DNA from 2 places in the Mesorhizobium sp. M4B.F.Ca.ET.089.01.1.1 genome. Region 2 is predicted to be linked to the other one. Evidence: riboswitches for the same ligand, from Rfam matches in the RefSeq annotation. Region 2 holds a riboswitch; the other holds the start of a gene.
The links. A riboswitch is a leader RNA that binds a small molecule or an ion and turns the genes downstream of it on or off. The one in region 2 is predicted to bind cobalamin.
Positions count from the first base shown of each region.

Region 1 (3,405 bases), on a different contig from region 2:
CCTGACCTTGCAGGTGCCGCAGAGGCCGAACTCGCAGGCGGCCGGGATCCTGACGCCAGAGGCGCGCGCCGTCTGCAGCACGGTCTGTCCGGCAAGGCATTCGGCGTCGACGTCGGAAAGCGAGAAGCGCACCGGCGTCGCGGCCTCGACGGGGGTCTCGACGCCGCCGTCGCCCGGCAGCGCGAACGGCGCCGGCACTTCCTCCACCGCCGGCGCGGCAAAGCTTTCCTGGTGATACTTGGCCATGTCGAAGCCCGCCGCCTCCAACATCTGCCGCACCGCGCGCATGAACGGGTCGGGGCCGCAGCAGAATATCTCGCGCTCGCGGAAGTCGGGAGCGAGCAGCGGCAGGCGAATGGCGTCGATGCGGCCCATATGACCGAACCAGCCCTCGCGGCTGGAGCGTTCCTCGATCATGAAGCCGAGCGACAGGCCGGGCATGCGGCTGCCCAGCAATTCAAGCTCCTTGCGAAAAATGATCTCTTCCGCCCTGCGCGCGCAGTTGACGAAACCGACATCGGTCCAGGGCGCGCAGTCGTTCAGCCAGCGCAGCATCGACATCATCGGCGTTACGCCGGAGCCGGCCGAGATGAACAGGTACTTGGCCGCCGGATGGCTGTGCAGCGAGAAATCGCCGGCCGGGCCGTAGGCCTTCACATGGGCGCCGGGCTTGAGATTGTCGAACATCCAGCGCGTGCCGATGCTGCCGGCCTGCGCCTTCACCGTCACCGCGATCGAGAACGGCCGCGACGGCGATGAGGACAGCGTGTAGGTGCGCATCAGCGGACCGTCGGCGACCGGCAGTTCCAGCGTCACGAACTGGCCGGGCTTGTAGCGGAACCAGGTCTGGTTGTCGGAGCGGAAGGTGAAGGTCTTGACGTCCGGCGCCTCGTCGCTGACGCCGATCACCTCCAGCACCTGCAGCCGGTCGTTCCAGGGCGCCATCTCGTCGAGATGGCGATAGAGGGCGAGATCCGTCATCGCGTTCATCCCTTCACCTCAAGCAACGCTGCGCAGCGCCGGCCGGCCGCCTTCGGCAAGGCGCGGCCCGATGAAGGAGGCGTACCATTCGACGAACTGGATGACGCCGCCCTCATGCTGCTCCGAATAGGGGCCGGGCTCATAGGCCGGCGACAGGATGCCGAAAGCATTTTCCTCGACGATGCGGCGATCCTGGTCGTTGGTCTCGGTCCAGACATGGGTGAGTTCGGCAAGATCGTAATCGACGCCTTCCACCGCATCCTTGTGGACCAGCCATTTCGTCGTCACCGCGGTTTCGGTGGCGCTGATCGGCAGCACCCGGAAGGTGACGGCATGGTCGATCAGGATATGGTTCCAGGTGGTCGGATAGTGATAGTGCATCAGCGTGCCGATGCGGTCCGCCGAGACGCTCGTGGAAAGGTTCTTCGTCACCGCGCGCTTGCCGCTCATCGTGTAGCTGACGGCGTCGCGCAAGAGCGGCGCGCGGGTGGCGCGATACTGTCCGGCCGGGTCGATGCGGAACTTGCTCGGCAGGCCCGCCGCCTCGCATTTCGCCCAATGCGCCTGCATCTCGGGATCGCTTTCGGCACCATGCACGCCGGTCACCGTCGGCGCCTCGGGGAAGGTCTTGCAGAGTTCGGGATGGTTGCCGGCGCAGTGATAGCACTCGCGGTTGTTTTCCCAGACCAGCTTCCAGTTGCCCTTCTCGACGATGGTCGATTCGAAAGCGACCTTCGCCTCAGTCAATCGATGCGGCAGGAGATAGGGTTCGATCATGGCGCGCATCGGCGCGAAATCGGCTGGCTCTTTCGCCAGGCAGATGAAGATGTAGCCGCCGACGCTCTCGCAGGCGACCGGCTTCAGGCCGAACTGGCTCTTGTCGAAACCATCCGCCATCTGGCGGGCGAACAGCAGCCTGCCGTCGAGCTCGTAGGTCCATTGATGATAGGGGCAGACGAGCTTCGCCGCGGTGCCCTTCTCGGCGTTGCAGACGCGGCTGCCGCGATGGCGGCAGGAGTTATGGAAGGCATTGACCCTGCCTTGCTGGTCGCGAACCAGAACCACCGGATAGTCGCCGACCTGCGCGGTGATGTAGCTGCCCGGCTTCGGCAATTCGCAATCGTGGCCGATGAACAGCCAGTCGCGGTACCAGATCAGCTCCATGTCGAGCTTGAAATAGTCCGGGTCGGTATAGAAGGGCTGTTCCAGCGAAAAGCCCGGCCTGCGGCCGTGCAGCAGCCTCAGCATGTCGTTGCGCGCATCCATGTCCTGTCCTCGCGTTTGTCGCACCGCTTCAAGGACTGAACTGGTGGTGATTGAGAAGAACGACCGCCGCCGGCATGGCCGGGCACGCACCATCCGCCTCTTGACCGCCCACCGCGATCAGCCGAGTTCAAGTATCCCTGGCTGGTTTCCGGGCTCTGGAGTGCCCTGACGGGCGGTCGCGGCACCTTCCCAGGCCGATGGCCCAGTGGTCTCCCGTCGCGACTTTGAACTCCACCACCGTTGCGGGGGCAGCGCCGGGTTCTGACCGGCTTCCCAATTCTCCGTCCCGTCGTCACGGGGCAGCACCTGAGATAATCTGATCTTAATCACGACAGCCGCCGCGCCATCGGCATGAAAACGACATCGCATCCATGCGGCGCGACACGACCCATGATGCTTGATATTGGCCCTGCAAGGCGACCGATGTCACACGCTGCCGGCATGCGAATCGAGGCGGAGAAAACCGTGTTCGAATCGGCCCTGGGCGGTTCTGAATTGGTTAACAGTATAGAAAAGTGACTATTAGGAGATCCTAAAATCGAACCGAACGGTTCGTTTCTGTTGACAATGCGTGCAGGACGGTGTGAACGCAGATCTTCGGAATCGTCACTTGGCTCGATGGGCGATTCAAACAACCACTTGATATTGCTACGTAATTCATTGCGTGTAGATGGCCTTGGTACAATTTCAAGGTGCAGATTCATAGGCCAGACGGAAAAACTTCGTGATTGGAAAGCGGCCGATGGCTCTCCCACATCGGGGCTGTCCGAACGACGCGATTTCCTCCCAAGACACGCCGCTAGACGGACGGAAAAAATATACTGGAGTACCAAAAATGAAAAAGATTGCTCTTACTGCCGCCGCCCTTCTGGCCATTTCCGGCAGCGCCTTTGCTGGTGGCAGCGACAATTACGGTTCCAACGGTGCCAATCAGCCCGCTGCTGCCGTCGACAGCTCGTACACGGCATCGATCAAGAAGTCGGAACCGGCCGCCGAGCAGCCCGCCAACCAGGGCAGCGACCGTAACCTCTTCGGCAACAACTAAACCGACCGGACCGCGATCCCGGACCTCCGGTTCGGGTCGTGGCCAAACGGAAGCCGGACGCGGCGGCTGGCCCGCCGCTCCGACGCAAATCCAGGAGTACCCAAAATGAAGAA
Region 1 is NZ_RZOS01000057.1:6,697-10,101, forward strand. Features, by position in the region: gene EN780_RS08570 (hybrid-cluster NAD(P)-dependent oxidoreductase) at 1-981, opposite strand, end outside; gene EN780_RS08575 (aromatic ring-hydroxylating dioxygenase subunit alpha) at 1,000-2,247, opposite strand; cobalamin riboswitch at 2,369-2,572, opposite strand; gene EN780_RS08580 (DUF680 domain-containing protein) at 3,083-3,292, shown strand; gene EN780_RS08585 (DUF680 domain-containing protein) at 3,398-3,405, shown strand, end outside.
Region 1: it holds a riboswitch for cobalamin, as region 2 does, so the genes downstream of both, EN780_RS08575 (aromatic ring-hydroxylating dioxygenase subunit alpha) here and EN780_RS16920 (DUF1636 family protein) in region 2, are expected to answer to the same signal.

Region 2 (3,405 bases):
GCGGATGTCGAACTTCATGCGGGCGTCGTCGAACGAGTTGAAACCGCATTCATAGGCGGAAAGTTTTTCCGGGTCGGGGTTGCGGTAGGCCACCAGGAACGGCGCCGCAAGCAGCGCCAGGCCGACGACAAGCGCCACGCCGATAAACAGGACGATGGGCAGATACGAACTCAAAAGTGCGTTCATGCTGCGGCTTTCCGTTGGCGGTCAATCCACGTTGATTACAGCAACCGATCCTATTGCGGAAGCGTGACAGATTCACCGCTGAACCGTTTTAAGGGCCTATGCTGCAACGCGGCGAGGGTTAGCGCAGCGCTTTCGGTGAAGCAAGTCAAACCTTGTTCAAAACGCGGCGCTGGACGCCAGATCGGAAGAAACTGGTCCGATCCGCTCCTGTTTGATTTCCTTCGCTTTTTACTCCACTTTTCTCTCCTGACATATCTCCCGCCATTTGCCTGCTAGCATGGCCGGAATCAGGGACGGCCAACGGATCAGGGCAGGCTTCTGGATGAAGGAAAAGATATCTCTCGCGATGGCCAGGCGCATCGCGCTCGGCGCGCAAGGTTTCACCGACCCGCAGCCGGGCGGCACGCCGGACCGCCGCCACCTCGCCCGCGTGCTGTCCCGCACCGGCCTGCTGCAGATCGATTCAGTCAGCGCCGTGGTGCGCGCGCACTATATGCCGCTCTATTCGCGCCTCGGCCCCTACCCGCTTTCCCTGCTCGACAACGCCGCGCTGACGCGCAAGCGCACCGTCTTTGAATATTGGGCGCATGAGGCATCCTTCCTGCCGGTCGAGACCTGGCCGCTGCTGCGCTGGCGCATGCAGCGCGCCGAACAGGGCGAGGAAATGTATCTCGGTCTGGCGAAATGGGGCCGTGAGCAGCGCCAGATGATTGACGAGATCTACAACGAGGTCGCCGAACGCGGGCCGATCGCCGCCTCCGACATAGAAGGCCACAAGGGCAATGGCGGCTGGTGGGGCTGGAGCGCGGCCAAGCACGCCTTCGAGTGGCTGTTCTGGGCCGGCCGCATCTCCATCGCCTACCGGCGCTGCTTCGAGCGCTACTACGATTTGCCGGAGCGCGTGCTGCCGCAGGCCGTGCTCGACCTGCCGGTTCCCTCCGTCGAGGACGCGCATCGCGAATTGCTGCGCATTTCCGCCCGCGCGCATGGCGTCGCCACCTACAGCGACCTGCGCGACTATTTTCGCCTCGCCCCCGGCGACACGAAGGACCGCATCGAGGAACTGGTCGAGGCGGGCGATCTGCTGCCGATGCGGGTCGAAGGCTGGGACAAGCCGGCCTATCTCCACAAGGACGCCCGCATCCCGCGCAAGATCGAGGCGCGCGCCCTGCTCGCGCCGTTCGATCCCGTCGTCTTCGAACGCACCCGCACCGAAAAGCTCTTCGACTTCCGCTACCGCATCGAGATCTACACGCCGGCCGAAAAGCGCCAATACGGCTACTACGTGCTGCCCTTCCTGCTCGGCGACCGGATCGTCGCCCGCGTCGATCTCCGCGCCGACCGCCCGGCGAGCGTGCTGCGCGTCCACGCCGCTTATGCTGAGGCTGATACGCCGCCGGAAACTGCGGCAGAACTCTTCGAGGAGCTCAAGCGAATGCAGGGCTGGCTTGGCCTCGAGAGCATCGAAGTGACGCCGGCCGGCGACCTCGGCCCGGCGCTGGCAGGCCTTAGCGCGTCGTAGACGTGCGTTGACAGGCCCACACCCGTAAGCCTAAATCCGCCGCAGACGGTCTTCTCCCGGCAAAGGGAGGAGCCAAGAGGGAATGCGGTGCGGGATCGAGAATCCCAATTCCGCGGCTGTCCCCGCAACTGTAAGCGAAGAGCCTCGGCCGAAAACCACTGGGATGGTCCCGGGAAGGCGGCAACCAAGGCGATGACCCGCGAGCCAGGAGACCTGCCGTCTGAGACAGATGAATCCGATCGCCTGGCGGGTTTTCCGGGCAAGGAGCCTGATTTGGAGCGCGACAGCAGTTTTCCGGCTGATAGAGCGGACATACCGTCCGACGACGGTGAAGCCTTGGCCGGCGTGACCGTCATCGTCTGCTCGTCCTGCCGCGACGAAACCGGTTCCGATGCCCATCCGCGCGCGGGCGCGCTGCTCGCCGAGGACACGCGCCGGGCTGCTTCCGGCCAGGACATACGCATCCGCACTGTCGAATGCCTCGGCAATTGCAAGCGTCGCCTAAGCGCAGCGCTTCTGCGTGACGGCTGCTGGAGCTACGTCTTCGGCGACCTGACAGCGACCAGCGGCGCCGACCTCGTTGCTGGCGCAAAGCTCTTCGCCACCTCGACCGACGGCCTCATCCCGTGGCGCGGCCGGCCCGATTCCCTGAAGCGCGGCCTTGTTGCCCGCATCCCTCCCTCGACCTGCTGAAGGACCGACCATGACCGCATCCGTCTCCCGTGTTCCCTGCACCGTCGTTACCGGCTTCCTGGGCGCCGGAAAGACGACGCTGATCCGCAACCTGCTCGAAAATTCCAAGGGCAAGCGGCTGGCGATCATCGTCAACGAGTTCGGCGATGTCGGCATCGACGGCGAAATCCTCAAGGGCTGCGGCGTCGACACCTGCCCGGAGGAAAACATCGTCGAGCTGGCCAATGGCTGCATCTGCTGCACCGTCGCCGACGATTTCGTGCCGGCGCTCGACCAGATCCTGTCGCGGACGCCGAAGGTCGATCACATCCTGATCGAAACCTCAGGCCTCGCGCTGCCGAAGCCGCTGGTCCAGGCCTTTCAGTGGCCGACGGTGAAGAGCCGCGTCACCGTCGATGGCGTCATTGCTGTGGTCGACGGCCCGGCCGTGGCAGACGGCCGCGTCGCTTCCGACATGGATGCCCTGCAGGCGCAGCGCGCCGCCGACGTGACCCTCGACCATGACGATCCGGTCGAAGAAGTGTTCGAGGACCAGATCGCCTGCGCCGACCTGATCATCCTGTCGAAGAGCGATCTGATGGACGCCGCCGGCTCGGCGCGCGCCAACGCCGTCATCGGCGAGCATGTGGCCCGCGCCGTCAAGGTCGTGCCGACCGCCCAGGGCAAGGTCGACCCGTCCGTGCTGCTCGGCCTTGGCCTCGCCGTCGAGGACGACATCGAGAACCGCAAGACCCATCACGATGGCGAACTCGACCACGAGCACGATGATTTTGACTCCTTCGTCATCGACATCCCGGCGATCGCCAATCCGGATGAACTGGCACAACGCGTCGCTACCGCGGCCGAACAGGAGAATGTGCTGCGCGTGAAGGGATTCGTCGAGGTCGGCGGCAAGCCGATGCGGCTTTTGCTGCAGGCCGTCGGGCCGCGCGTCAACCACTACTACGACCGCGCCTGGACGGCCGAGGACGATCGCCGCTCGCGCCTCGTCGTCATCGGCCTGA
Region 2 is NZ_RZOS01000163.1:641-4,045, reverse strand. Features, by position in the region: gene EN780_RS16930 (NADH-quinone oxidoreductase subunit A) at 1-186, opposite strand, end outside; gene EN780_RS16925 (winged helix-turn-helix domain-containing protein) at 509-1,708, shown strand; cobalamin riboswitch at 1,738-1,944, shown strand; gene EN780_RS16920 (DUF1636 family protein) at 1,982-2,401, shown strand; gene cobW (cobalamin biosynthesis protein CobW) at 2,412-3,405, shown strand, end outside.